Regions from separate parts of the Arthrobacter sp. TmtSoilC48 genome, predicted to be linked through region 2. Evidence: predicted binding sites of a transcription regulator. Region 2 holds the regulator's gene; each other region holds the start of a gene.
What was found. Region 2 encodes HrcA, which represses chaperone genes, less so after heat shock. Its sites were predicted from a motif close to TTNGCACTCGNNNNNNNCGAGTGCNAA; they were not measured.

Region 1: the regulator HrcA is predicted to act here: its motif matches at 2,451-2,477, upstream of groES (co-chaperone GroES).
Region 3: the regulator HrcA is predicted to act here: its motif matches at 2,918-2,944, upstream of AC6I97_RS18400 (Hsp20/alpha crystallin family protein).

Annotation. Positions count from the first base shown of each region.
Region 1 is NZ_AP046049.1:1,902,976-1,907,751, reverse strand. It holds gene AC6I97_RS09050 (LuxR C-terminal-related transcriptional regulator) at 1-131, opposite strand, end outside; gene groL (chaperonin GroEL) at 316-1,929, opposite strand; gene groES (co-chaperone GroES) at 2,014-2,310, opposite strand; gene AC6I97_RS09035 (hypothetical protein) at 2,502-2,930, opposite strand; gene AC6I97_RS09030 (THUMP-like domain-containing protein) at 2,998-4,224, shown strand; gene AC6I97_RS09025 (shikimate 5-dehydrogenase) at 4,231-4,776, opposite strand, start outside.
Region 2 is NZ_AP046049.1:2,582,776-2,587,551, reverse strand. It holds gene AC6I97_RS12185 (GerMN domain-containing protein) at 1-145, shown strand, start outside; gene AC6I97_RS12180 (16S rRNA (uracil(1498)-N(3))-methyltransferase) at 189-962, opposite strand; gene dnaJ (molecular chaperone DnaJ) at 965-2,092, opposite strand; gene hrcA (heat-inducible transcriptional repressor HrcA) at 2,143-3,150, opposite strand; gene AC6I97_RS12165 (DUF3097 domain-containing protein) at 3,329-4,192, shown strand; gene AC6I97_RS12160 (DUF4870 domain-containing protein) at 4,329-4,742, shown strand; gene hemW (radical SAM family heme chaperone HemW) at 4,773-4,776, opposite strand, start outside.
Region 3 is NZ_AP046049.1:3,994,024-3,998,799, reverse strand. It holds gene AC6I97_RS18415 (FG-GAP-like repeat-containing protein) at 1-1,404, shown strand, start outside; gene AC6I97_RS18410 (hypothetical protein) at 1,524-2,168, opposite strand; gene AC6I97_RS18405 (MerR family transcriptional regulator) at 2,448-2,885, opposite strand; gene AC6I97_RS18400 (Hsp20/alpha crystallin family protein) at 3,028-3,450, shown strand; gene AC6I97_RS18395 (J domain-containing protein) at 3,677-4,120, shown strand; gene AC6I97_RS18390 (hypothetical protein) at 4,117-4,494, shown strand; gene AC6I97_RS18385 (NfeD C-terminal domain-containing protein) at 4,524-4,763, opposite strand; gene AC6I97_RS18380 (flotillin family protein) at 4,756-4,776, opposite strand, start outside.

The DNA of each region.
Region 1 (4,776 bases), 680 kb from region 2:
GATGCCACCAGTTCCATGTCCCGGGCAGGCAAGCCGCCTTCGGAATCGGCCCGGGCAAGGCAGTCCAGCGCATCGCTCCAGCGACGCTCGGAGAATGCCGAGCGTCCCATATCCAAGGCTGTGACCGACATAGTGAACACTCATTCCGCGACCGGGAGCAACCCGGTTGGCGCACCCAAGCCGCCGTATTAGCGTCAGGGTACCGCCGCCGTCGTAAGTCCCACAATAGGTCCCCGCGGCTCCGGGGAACCTGCGGGTTGCTGACAAAAAAGCCCTGGCCACACGAAGGTGACCAGGGCTTTTTTGAACAGGCTGTTAGTGCTGGTGGCCTGCGTGTGCGTCTTCTTCCTCGGCCGGCTTTTCGGCAACCAGGGTCTCAGTGGTGAGAACCAGGGCAGCGATGGAAGCGGCGTTGCGGAGTGCGGAGCGGGTGACCTTGACGGGGTCGATCACGCCGGCGGCGATCAGGTCCTCGTACTCGCCGGACTTGGCGTTGAAGCCGTGGTTGGCTTCGAGTTCGGAGACCTTGGAAACGACGACGAAGCCGTCGAAGCCGGCGTTCTGCGCGATCCAGCGCAGCGGCTGGATCAAGGCGCGGCGGACGATGCCAACAGCTGCTGCCGCGTCACCTTCCAGGGCCTTGACGGCCGGGGACTCGTCCAGTGCCTTCAGGGCGTGGATGAGCGCGGAACCGCCACCGGAAACGATGCCTTCTTCAAGGGCTGCACGCGTGGAGGAAACGGCGTCCTCGATGCGGTGCTTCTTTTCCTTCAGCTCAACCTCAGTGGCTGCGCCAACCTTGATGACACCGATGCCGCCAGCCAGCTTGGCAAGGCGCTCCTGCAGCTTCTCGCGGTCCCAGTCGGAGTCCGTGCGGGTGAGCTCGGCACGCAACTGGGCCACGCGGTCGGCAACGTCCTGCTCGGTTCCGGCGCCATCGACGATGGTGGTGTTGTCCTTGGTGACCGTGATGCGGCGAGCCGTACCCAGTACCTCAAGGCCAACAGTGTCCAGCGAAAGTCCAAGGTCCGGGGAAACAACCTGTGCGCCAGTGAGCGTAGCGATGTCCTGCAGCATGGCCTTGCGGCGGTCGCCGAAGCCGGGAGCCTTGACGGCGACGACGTTCAGGGTGCCGCGGATGCGGTTGACGATCAGCGTGGACAGGGCTTCGCCTTCGATGTCCTCGGCGATGATGAACAGCGGCTTGGAGGCCTGCAGCGCCTTCTCCAGCAACGGCAGGAATTCCTGCAGCGAGGAGATCTTGCCCTGGTTGATCAGGATCAAGGCGTCTTCGAGGACGGCTTCCTGGCGTTCTGCGTCAGTGACGAAGTACGGGGAGAGGTAGCCCTTGTCGAACTGCATGCCTTCGGTGAGGACGAGTTCGGTCTGGGTGGTGGAGGACTCTTCGATGGTGATGACGCCATCCTTGCCCACCTTGCCGAAAGCCTCGGCCAACAGTTCGCCAATTTCGTCGCTCTGGGCGGAGATAGCGGCAACGTTGGCAACCTGGGTGCCTTGCACTTCGCTGGCGTTCTCCAGGAGGCGGGCTGCGATGGCTTCGATGGAAACCTCGATGCCACGCTTGATCTCGCCAGGAGCGGCACCAGCAGCAACGTTGCGCAGGCCTTCCTTGACCAGTGCCTGCGCCAGCACCGTAGCGGTGGTGGTGCCGTCGCCAGCGACGTCGTTGGTCTTGGTGGCTACTTCCTTGGCCAGCTGCGCACCAAGGTTCTCGTAGGGGTCATCAAGCTCAACTTCGCGGGCGATCGTCACGCCATCGTTGGTGATCGTGGGAGCGCCCCACTTCTTGTCCAGCACGACGTTGCGGCCGCGCGGGCCAAGCGTCACCTTGACAGTGTTGGCGAGCTTGTCGATACCGGCCTCAAGAGACCGGCGGGCAGCATCGTTAAAAGCAAGCTGCTTTGCCATGGTTGTGTCCTTTCAAGACAGAAAACCCGCACCGCAGAAGGTCGGAATGATTCCAACGCGGCTGCGGTGCGGGGCTCCAGGAAGTTACTTTACGACGATCGCAAGGACGTCGCGGGCGGACAGAACGAGGTACTCGTTGCCGCCGGTCTTGACTTCGGTTCCACCGTACTTGGAGTAGATAACGACGTCGCCAACAGCTACGTCAACCGGCACGCGGTTGCCGTTGTCATCGAAGCGGCCGGGGCCGATTGCAACAACTTCGCCTTCCTGCGGCTTCTCCTGTGCGGAGTCCGGAATTACCAGGCCGGAAGCCGTGGTCTGCTCTGCTTCGAGCGGGCGAACAACAATACGATCCTCAAGAGGCTTAATCGAGACCGACACTCGGACTCTCCTTTTCATGAGCTGATTCATGGACTAAGAACTAGGGTGCCGTGGCGTGCAACCGTCGTCGCGGTGCCGGTGGACGCCTGGCGTGATTAGCACCCTCCGGGGGAGAGTGCTAACAAGACTCTATGTAAGCGTTAGCACTCGGTCAAGGTGAGTGCCAGAATTTCGTCGTTGGTGAACTCCCGTTACCGCCCGGTGAGGTCATCCAGATCGTAGTCTTCGCCGTCGTCATCCTCATCCACAGGTACCGATCCGCGATTCAAATACAGCACGACGGCGGCTGCCAGGGCCACGACGCCGGAAATCACCAGGGCGATAATCCCGCCAATGCGGGCCCCGCTGTAGAGGTCCCGGATATCGCGGGCTTCATCAGTAGCGTCGTTCACGCTCTTGCCTGTGACGGAGTAGGCAGCTGCGTTGAATGAGTCCAGGACGAAGATGACGATCAGCAGGGCAACGCAGATTACCGCGATCACGGCCCCCGCGATCAAGGCAGGACGGGCAAACGCCACAAGGGACCGGCCGGCGGAATGCTCTGAAGCTCCCGGGGCAGCGGGGCGGTTCCCGCCCGGGTTGTTCGTGTCGGAGGGCTGCGGAGCTGCGTTGTCTTCCATGAAAACAACCCTATCGGGCTGATTCCCAACTCACGGCGTCAAGGCGCGCCCCGTTAGGCTTGATCCCATGTCTCATGCACCGCAGGAACAGATCGCACCCTTGCTGACCACTGAAGGATGGGAACTCCTTGCCTCGCTGGGGCCGTACCGCGAAGCCGATGCGTTCAGCATGAACGCCGATCTTCGAAAGGCTGGCCACTCCCCTGAGCTGGTGGCCGCTGTACTCACGCAGTCCCGGCTCCGAACCCGCGCCGAGGCCAAGTTCGGCGAGTTCGCCCGCCAGATGCTGTTCACCCAGGCCGGACTCGAGCAGGCGACGCGCCTCAACGTCGCGGCCCGGCACGCCGAGCGTTTTGCCAAGGCCGGCATTTCCCACGTAGCAGACCTTGGCTGCGGTCTTGGAGCCGACTCCATGGCCTTGGCCTCGATGGACATTGCCGTGACCGCGGTGGAGATGGATGAAACCACCGCGGCCTGCGCCACGATCAACCTCATGCCCTTCCCGCACGCCACAGTGGTGCATTCGGATGCCACGTCAGTGGAACTGGACGGGATCGACGGCGTGTGGCTGGATCCCGCACGGCGCACAACCTCGACGTCCGGGACAAAGCGGATCTGGGATCCGGAAGCATTCTCTCCCCCGTTGTCGTTCGTTGAAGGCCTGGCCGCAGCCGGCCGTGCGGTCGGCGTCAAGATGGGTCCTGGCATGCCCCACGACTCGGTTCCGGCGAACTGTGAAGCGCAGTGGGTCTCCGTAGGTGGCGACGTCACGGAGGTCACCCTGTGGTTCAACGCCGTGGCCCGCCCCGGGATCCGGCGCGCGGCACTTGTCATCGGCTCCCAGGGCGCTGCCGAGCTCACCAGCGGTGAGGATTTCGACGGCGGCCCGGTAGCCGCCGTCGGGCCGGTTGAGGGGTTCCTCTACGAACCTGACGGTGCGGTCATCCGCGCAGGCCTGGTGGCCGACGTCGCAGAACGCCTGGGCGGGCACCTGGTGGATGAACATATCGCCTACATCTGCGCCCCGGAACTCCATGACTCGCCTTTTGCCAAGGCTTACAGGGTGCTGGAGGTCATGCCATACAACGTCAAAGCCCTCAAAGCCTGGGTCAAAGCGAACGGCATCTCGGTGCTGGACATCAAGAAGCGCGGCACCGCTGTCACTCCCGAAGAACTGCGGAAACAACTACTTCCATCCAAGCGCGACACCAAGCCCGCGAAAACGGCCACCCTGGTCCTCACCAGGATTGGCGAGGAAAGAGTGGCCGTAGCGGTGGAGCCCGTGACGTTCTAGTCCGCGTCAGCGTCGGGAGAATTCCGAGGCCTCACGGACCTGGTCAGCACTCGGGCGGACGCCCGTGTACAGGACGAACTGCTCCTCCGCCTGGATGGCAATCACTTCCGCTCCAGTGATCACCGGCTTGCCTGCCTGCCGGGCAGCCGTGATGAGGGGCGTCTCCGAGGGTAGGGCTACGACGTCGAACACTATCTTTGCCGCCGCAATGGTTGCGTCGTCAAAGGACTGTGCCCTTTCGTCCGCACCAGCCATGCCCAGGGGCGTGACATTGATGATCAGGTCCGCCGTGGATCCGTTGACGTCGTCCTGCCAGGCGAAACCGTAAAGGTCCGCGAGCGCACGTCCTGTGGTTTCGTTGCGGGCAACGATGGTCACGGACGTAAAGCCTGCATCGCGGAGGGCTGCGGCCACCGCTTTCGCCATTCCTCCGGCTCCTCGCAGCAGCACGGTGTGGCTGCTGGGTACTTTATGGTCCTTCAGCAGGCGGGCAATGGCGATGTAGTCGGTGTTGTATGCGGTCAGGACGCCGTCGTTGTTGACAATCGTGTT
Region 2 (4,776 bases):
CACCGGCGAGCCGGGACAATTCGGTGTGTTCTCCTTCAGCGCAACCCTGAAACCGGGGAAATACGAATTACGTGTGACCCAGGTTCAGGACTCCGGGCAAGCAGACACATCCACCACGGATACGCGTCTTTTCAGCGTCGGCTAAAGCCAGGGTCCCCAGGGTAGTTTCGCCTGCCAGCCCACACCGCCTACCAGCGGCCCAGGACGTCGGAGGCGAGTACGACGGCGGCGGGTCCCGCCGTCGATGACCTCAGGACGTGGTGGCCCAAGAGAGCCGTGACCGCCCCGGCGTCGCTGAGGCGCGTCACCTCGCGCGGCGAGATGCCACCTTCCGGCCCCACGATCAAGAGGACTTCACGCGGCGACTCCAGCCCGCCGCCTTCAGCCACGAGCGGCGCTTCAAGGACGGTCCGCAAAGGGTTCTTGGCGTCCTCGTGAAGGATCACAGCCAGGTCTGCGGCAGCAACAGCCTTTGCCAGCGCCGCGGAATCCAGGATGGGACGTACCTCGGGTATCCATGCCCTGCGGGCCTGCTTGGCCGCGGCAGTGACCACAGACTGCCACTTGGCGTGGGCCTTTGCAGCGCGATCCCCCTTCCAGCGGACAATGGATCGCTCGGCCTGCCAAGGGATCACTGCATCAATGCCCAGTTCGGTGGCCGTTTCTATAGCCAACTCGTCACGGTCACCCTTGGCCAATGCCTGGACAAGCACCAAACGCACATCCGGCTGGTCCTCGAAAATCACACTGGATGCCATGACGGACAAACTTCCAGGGCCGGCCTCTGCCACCGTGCCTGTCAGGCGGGCTCCTGCGCCATCGGCAATGTCCACGGCCTCACCGACGGTGAGGCGCTTCACCGTCACGGCATGCCGGGCTTCCGCACCGTCGATGACGAACAACGCGCCCGGCTCAACACCGTCCAGGCTCCCGGCAGGCGTGAAGAAAACGGGGTTGCTCACCGCTACAGGTTACCGAGCTTGTCCCGCAGCTTGGCGAACATGCCGCCGCTGGCCACGAGTTTGCCTTCGCTGAACTGCTCGCCCCGCAACTTGGCAAGCTGCTGCAGAAGCTCTTCCTGTGCCGGATCCAGCTTGACCGGCGTCTCAACGTGCAGGTGCACCTTGAGATCGCCGCGACCGTAGCCCCTGAGGTGGGTAACACCCAAACCGCGAAGCGTGATGACCTCGCCGGACTGGGTGCCGGCCTTGACGTCGATCTCCTGGGGCCCGTCAAAGGTTTCCAGGCTCAGTTCCGTACCCAAAGCAGCGGCCGTCATCGGAACGCTCAGTGTTGCGTGCAGATCGTCGCCTTCACGGATATAGGTGGAGTCACTGTTGACGCGGATCTCTACGTAGAGGTCGCCGGCAGGTCCGCCTGCCGGTCCTGCTTCGCCTTGGCCGGAGAGCTGGATCCGCGTACCCGTGGCAACACCGGCAGGTACCTTGATGGTGAGGGACCGGCGGCTACGGATGCGGCCCTGGCCGTTGCACTCATTGCAGGGATCCTTGATGACGGTACCGAAGCCTTCGCAGGAACCACAGGGGGCCGTGGTCATGACCTGGCCCAGGATGGATCGAACGGCCCTCTGGACCTGGCCACTGCCGCCACAAATGTCACAACGCTCAGGGTGGGTGCCCGGCCGGCAGCAGCTGCCATCACACGTGGGGCAAACCACTGCCGTATCAACTTCGAGCTTCTTGTTGACACCGAACACGGCGTCTTTGAGGTCGATGCGGACGCTGATGAGTGCATCCTGGCCCCGACGCACACGGGAGGCTGGTCCCGCGTGTCCGCCGCCACCGCCGAAGAAGGTGTCGAAGATGTCCTGGAAGGCAAAGCCTTGGCCTGAGTAGCCGCCGCCAAAGCCGTTGTCAGTGCCATTCTCGTTGCCGGTGGCATCGTAGACGCGGCGCTTCTGGGGGTCGGACAGCACTTCGTAAGCATGCGTCACGGCTTTGAACTGCTCCGCGACATCCTCCCCGGGGTTGACGTCCGGGTGAAGCTTTCGCGCCAACTTGCGGTACGCCTTTTTGATCTCTTCCCCGGTGGCTTCCGGTGAGACTCCCAAAACGTCATAGTGGCTGCTCAAAGTCGGTATCTCTTCCTTGTTGTAAAACGGTTCTTACCTCGGGGCTGGCGTCAGCCGCCGAGAATGCGGGAAAGGTAGCGGGCCACGGCGCGCACGGCAGCCATGGTGGTGGGATAGTCCATCCGGGTTGGTCCAAGGATTCCGACCTTGGCTCCGGAGCCGTACCCCGTTGCCACGACCGAGGCCTCGGCCAGGCCATCGTAAGGATTCTCGCGTCCGATGCTGACTGTCACGCCGCGGGGATCATCCCCCATATCGGACAACAACCGGAGCATGACAACTTGTTCCTCAAGAGCTTCCAGCACTGGCCCGATACTCAACGGGAAATCCACATTGGAGCGGGCAAGGTTGGCTGTTCCGGCCATGACGATGCGCTCTTCACGGCTGGTGTCGCTCAAAGCCTGGAGACCATGGGCAAGATGCTGCGCGAGTGCGCGAAGGTCCGGCGGGCACAGCGCCACGACGGATGGCAGCACCTGCGGCAGCAGCGCCAGCTGGGTTCCCGCGATACTGCCAAGGAACCGGGAGCGCAGGGCCATCAAGGCCTCGTTGCTGACATCGGAGCCAGCCTCGATGACCTTCTGGCCAACGCTTCCTGTATCTGCGATGAGGACCACCAGAACCTGCTTGGGCGCCAGGAGGACAAATTCAACGTGACGGACAAGTGCGCGGTTGGAGTGCGGGTACTGTACGACGGCGACCTGGTTGGTCAGTTGCGACAGCAGCCTGACGGTGCGCTCAAGGATGTCATCGAGGTCGTCCGGCCCTTCCAGCAGCGAGTGGATGGCTCGACGCTCCGCGGCGGACAACGGCTTGACCTGCGAGATCCTGTCCACGAACAGCCGATAGCCCTTGTCCGTTGGGATCCGGCCGGCACTGGTGTGCGGCGCCGCGATCAGGCCCTCTTCTTCAAGTACGGCCATGTCGTTTCGGATGGTGGCGCTTGAAACGCCGAGATGGTGCCGCTCCACAAGTGCCTTGGATCCAACCGGCTCACGGGAATGCACATAATCCTCAACAATTGCGCGCAGTACTTCAAGCTTGCGTGGCTCACTCATTGCAACACCTCCTGACGACTGTCCCGGCCTGTGTAGGACCGATAGCTTTTCGGACCAATACTTAGCACTCAACATGCCCAAGTGCTAACAAGTCTAGTATGAGCCAGCACGTTGCTAGCATTGAAACCGCCCGCGGGAGTTATTCCCAGCACAACCAGCACAAAGGGGTATGAAGTCCTTGGCTTTCGATACGTGGGGCCCGCAGGATCTGTCCGCTCCTGCCCAACGCCAGCTCCCCGAGGTAGCCGTCCAGCGCGGGATGGTCCTTGAAGACGTCCAGTCCGGCTGGGTGGGCGAAGTCACCCGCGTGGAGAAATCGGGGGGAATGCACATCGTCTCCCTTGAGGACCGGCGTGGTAAAACCAAGTCCTTCCAGCTCGGATTCGGTTTCCTGCTTGAAGGACAGGCCATCCGCCTCATGCCACCGGCGGCAAAGGCTCCTGGTTCGACTCCTGGTTCATCTCTGCAGCCGGGTCGAACGGCATCCGGGTCCGTCAGGGTCCTGGGCCACCGTGCCCAGGTGGCCAAGGCGAGCCGTATTTGGGTGGAAGGCAAGCACGACGCCGAACTGGTGGAGAAAGTCTGGGGCGATGATCTCCGCATTGAGGGCATCGTCGTAGAGCCGCTGCACGGCGTGGACGACCTCAAGTCAGCGATCGCAGAGTTCTCACCCGGGCCCGGCCGCAGGCTTGGGATCCTGGTAGACCATCTGGTAGCGGGCTCAAAGGAATCACGCATCGCCGCAGAAGCCATGACGGTGCCCGGAGCCGCCGGAAACGTGCTGATCGTGGGCCATCCGTACGTAGACGTCTGGCAAGCGATCCGGCCAAAAGTGCTGGGTATTGAGCGGTGGCCGGACGTTCCACGCGGCACTGACTGGAAGACCGGAATATTGACCGCTTTCGGTTGGCCGCACGAAACCGCCGAAGACATTGGACTCGGCTGGCAGCGCCTGCTTGGTGCGGTCCGCACCTACGCCGATCTGGAAGCCTCGCTGCTGGGAAGGGTGGAGGAAGTCATCGATTTCCTCACCACTGCCTGACGGTCTTGTCCTGAATTTACGTTTCCTGAACGCACTTTTCCCGGGGACGTAACGGGGCGTTGGTCCCGGGATGACCCGGAACCCAGTATTCTGGGACAGCAACACTGCAGCATCTTTACAGCAAAGGGAAGACACCGTGGCAGAGAACGCTCCTGAAGAACCGGGCAGCGCCGCAGGCCAGCCCCACTACCATGGCGCGCCCGCAAACGCACTCCCACTGACGGCAAGCGAAGACCGCCAGTGGGCCACCCTTGCGCACTTCGGGGGAATTCTGGGATGCCTGCCCTCCCTGCTGATCTATCTGATCTTCCGTGATCGCGGGCCGTTTACGGCGCAGGAATCCAAGGAAGCCCTGAACTTCACGCTCCCTCCGACCATCGCAGCAGTCCTGGCGAATATCCTTGTTCTGCTTCCAGTGGTGGGAAATATCTTTGCAGTCATCGCCACGGGCATCTGGGTAGCACTTACGTGCTTCTCAGTCTCGGCTGGTATTCGTGTCAACCACGGGCAGCCCCACCGCTACAAGCTCAACCTGCGCTGGATTAAGTAGTCCCGGGCCTCCGCAGGATTCTTCCGACGGTTAG
Region 3 (4,776 bases), 1.4 Mb from region 2:
ATCGACGGTGTTACGAACGCAATTTCCACTGTTCCTCTCTCGGGAGGTGCACAGGACATCGTGGTCAACCCCGTCACGAACAAGGTCTACGTAAACTCCAGCGGAACTATCAGAGTCATCGACGCTGCTGGCAGCGTTACCGGCGACATTATCATCGGCGCTGGGTTCATTCGCGCCCTCGCAGTCAACCAGGCAACCAACAAGATCTACTACACCACGCTGGGAAGGTACGGTGCCGGAGTTGGCGTGATTGACGGCGCAACCGACAAAACCACGGATAAGATCGAATCTTCCAGCAAAGTGGGGATGTTAGCCGTCAACCCGGCCACCAATAGGATCTACGTGGCTGCAGACAGCAACTCCACGGACGGCTACGTCAAAGTCATTGATGGGGCCACCCTGACTGAGATTGTGCAGATCATCACCCCATCGCTTGTCAGCGACATAGTGGTGGATCAAACGAGCAACAAGATCTACGTCCCTATGTCCGGCCGGGGAACCACCGTCATCGATGGCGCCGACAACAGCGTCTCGGCGGTCTTCACGGGGCAGAACCCGGTTTCAGCGGCTGCGAACCCGTCTACGGGAAAGGCGTACGTGGCTAACAATGGCAGCGACTCCGTGTCGGTGATCGATGGGACGGTGCCGGCTCCTGTTAAGAATGACTTCAACGGCGATGGCTTTGCTGACATTTTGGCTCGGGAAGCTTCCGGCGTGCTGTGGCTTTACCCCGGTAACGGCGCGGGTGGGTGGCTGCCTCGCCTCCAGGTCGGGCAGGGGTGGAACGTCATGACGGCACTGGTTGCTCCGGGCGACTTCAACGGCGATGACCACGCTGATGTGCTTGCCCGTGATGGAGGGGGCCTCCTCTGGCTGTATCCGGGCAACGGTTCAGCAGGCTGGAAACCGCGGGTACAGGTCGGCAGTGGCTGGGAAGGCATGAGCGCGATCGAAGGGATTGACTTCCACGGCGAGGGGTTTGTAGACGTTGCAGCGCGCGACCGCGGAGGTGCCCTTTGGGTTTATCGGGGAGATGGCAGCGGCGGCTGGTTACCCAGGATGTGGGTCGGTTCAGGGTGGTCGGACATGTCCGAGATCACTGGCGTCGGCGACTTCAACGGGGACGGCCTGTCCGACATCGCTGCCCGCGACGGCGCCGGTGCACTGTGGCTCTACCCACCCAACGGTTACGGCAGCTGGCTGCCGCGACAGGCAATCGGGCAAGGCTGGAACGTCATGAACTCCCTGGTTGGACCCGGAGACTTCGACGGCGACGGGCGCGCGGATATCCTGGCCCGAAACGGCGCCGGAGAGCTGTGGCTGTACTCGGGGCAAGGCGGATCCTGGTGGCCTTCGGCTTCCCGTGTTGGGACTGGGTGGAACGGGATGACAGCGATTCTTTAGGCGAACGTCGATAAATAGGAAAGATCCACACTTCATGCGAGGCGAGTTTCTGACACTGAGCCCTTAAAAATGCGGCCGGTCCCAGACTAATTCTGGAACCGGCCGCTCAATGGAAATCGCTAGCTGATGGGGTACTCAAAGAACGGGCCGGTGTATGCGCCGCCCGTGTAAACGAGGGTGCCGGCACCCGGTGGAAGGTCGAGTACAACGCTGGCCGACACCTTTTCAGCGGGTCCCATGCCACCGCTCGGGAATTCAAGTGCATCGTCGATGCAAGAGTATGTTGCCGTGGTGCCCAGACTACCGTTGAAGGTCGTGCCATTGGCTGCAATGAACTTGAAATCGTGCGCGGACACCAAGTGCTTTGGGAAGGAATCTTGTGCGAGTTCCGGGGTGGTCTCTACGGTCATGGCAACGGCGATAATCCGGCCATTCTCCGCAGGCCGGGAATACGGCTCAGTGCAGACTGTGTCGAGGATGCTGTCCACAGTGAATTTGGTAGTGACCTTCTTGCTGCTCTGGTTGCTGAACGTTCCAATGTCGCCGAGACCAGCGATGAAATTGCCACGTGCAGACTTGGCGTTGCCTGTCGGCGAGGGCGTGGACTTGGGAGTGGCTACTGGTGTGGCAGTTGGAGCGGTGACCGGCTCGTCGGACGCTTTGGCCGATTCTGATGGGGTGTTTCTTGCGATGGCGCCACCGCAGGCGGTGAGCGCCATCGTGATCCCGAGAATAAGGGAAGCCCCCATGAGTGCTTTACGCATTGCTCTTCCTTCTTTAGATGCGAGTTGGAGTGATCTCCGCACTCTGCCCTGGTCTCGAACCAACACCGTCTGCCGACGACAGAGTCACCGCGAATCAGTCATATCATTGGCAACTTTTCCGCTGAGGATCACCATATCTGCGGTCTTCCTAGGATTATGGGAACCCGCGCTGAGCCACGCTTTGTTACGTGTGCAAGTGGTCCGGACGTCGGAAGACCCTTTGATTGCACGGGGGTGTTGATAGGGCTTACGCCTTGGAATAGGGCGGATAGGTTGCGCCTATCCAGCCTGCCCACCCCGCGCCCGCTTCAGATCCTTCCGTAGCCCGCGGTTGTCCGCCCGGAGCTCGCGATTGTCGTCGGCCAGGCCCCGGTTGTCCTCCGTCAGTCCCCGGTTTGCGGCCTCCAGCTCCAGCACGCGCTTCACCCCGGCCAGGTTCAGGCCTTCGTCCAGGAGCGCGCCAATCCTCCGGAGGGTCTCAAGGTCCTGTTCGCTGTAGCGGCGAGTGCCGCCGTCGGTCCTTTCAGGAGTGAGGAGCCCTTTGCGCTCGTACTGCCGAATGTTTTGCTGCCCGGTGCCTACCAGTTCGGCCGCAACGGAAATGGCGTAGACGCCACGACCGTCCCGGTCCGCAGCGTCACGTGCGGCAGCGCCGTCCGCCTCCGCGGGCGTACCGCCGTCGTGATCCAGACGCTCGGTGTCACCATCGCCAGCCATGCAAACCTCTCAAAAAATCTTTGAAAAAACCTCTTGCACCACTCTCTCACCAGTGCTATAAAAAATCTATACCAGCCAACACAGATCTGGAAGGCTGGCAGAACAACAAAACCGCATCAAGATCTGAAGGAGTGAGAACCAAATGCTGATGCGCACAGACCCGTTCCGCGAATTCGACAGGCTCGCCCAACAGGTTTTTGGCACAACAGCAAGGCCTGCCGGCATGCCGATGGATGCTTGGCAGGAGGACGGGCAATTCATTGTTGCCTTCGATCTGCCGGGCGTCACGCCTGATTCGGTGGAACTGGACGTCGAAAGCAACGTCCTGACGGTTAAGGCAGAACGTAAGTCGCCTGCGGGCGAGAACACCGAGATGATTGCCGCCGAACGCCCGCAAGGCGTCTTCAGCCGGCAGCTCATTCTGGGTGACACCCTGGACACCGAAGGCATCCAGGCCAGCTACGACGCAGGTGTGCTGACACTCCGCATCCCCGTCGCCGAGAAGGCAAAGCCGCGGCGTATCGAGATTTCTTCCAATAGCCAACGGCAGGAGATCAACGCCTAACCAAAGCTGCCCCGTTGGAGCTCCACCCGGGGGTGGCTGACCAGCGGGGCGTCAGGCCGGGAGCTTCAGACCGACCGCATCGGAACAGATGGGCGCAGGCTTCGCGCCACGCCACAGCACTTGTCGTGCAGATGAAACGCGGTCCCCGACGTTGTCTCCCGATTGATGGCCCCCGGCCCATGCCGGGGGCCATCGCCAAATCCGCAGCACTTATCCGGAACCAGCAGTGAGCACCAAACAACCCGACTACTACGCGATCTTGAACGTGGCTCCCGGCGCGACAGCCCGTGAAATCACCCACGCCTACCGCTCGCTGCTCCGCACGCACCACCCCGATACCCGCAAAAAGGCCGACGACGGCGACACCACCAAGGCGGCCGACCTCCAGAAACTGCACGCCATCATGCAGGCGTATGTTGTGCTCTCGGATCCGGCGAAGCGGAGTGCGTACGACCACAGCCGGAGAGCGGGTAGCTCGTCGGCCGGCTCGTCAGGGCCCAGCGGTTCCACCGGGAAGCCGGTAAAGGTCCGCGTCCACAAGACGCCGGCTACTCCCGCTGCCAGTCAAAAGGATCAGCAGCCTCTCGTGTTCGGCCCGGTCCACTGGGAACCACTGCCCGGGACGAACCCCGGATACCCCTCGCCCAAAGCCCGAAGGAGATACTTATGAGTGCCTGGCGCTCGTACGACAGCCATCTGATGCCCGCGTTCTACGAGCGATTCGAGAATCGTTGGGGAAAGGGCACCGCGCCGTTCCTGGACCCGGAAGTCCACGAGCAGCCCATGCCGCGCGCTCAATGGATCAATGTTGATACTGGTGCGGCTGTGGCCGTGGTTCCCATTTGGACGGACGATCCCGAACATCGGTCCTTCGGCGTCTTCTACCTTCCGCCGGCCGGGGATATTTGGATCCTCCGCCCAGGGCCAACTACGTTCATCGAACCCGGAAAGGGTGGGAGCAAAGAGCAGGTCTCGTTGCGTAACGACGCCTTCAAGAAGGCAGTCCATCACGCCAAGGAATTCATCTACGGACCGCAGCCCTAGTATTTTGCATTGTCGGCCCAGTCCCCACGTCAGGATTCCCGAAGTACATCCGGAAGCTCGTCGACGTAGACGGTCTGGGGCGGCTCGAAATAGATCACCAGTACCTTCTCGCCCACAGGAAAGACGCTGGTCTTGTCGAATGGGTAGGCAAAAAATGCGCTGGTACCGCCATGGAAGGGGAGCATGACTTCGCCGATAGTGCCCGGGGCGATGGTCCCGGTCACCCTGCCGATCTTGCCGGTGAGGCTTCGATTGACCTCTCTATGCATCTGACGCCGCATC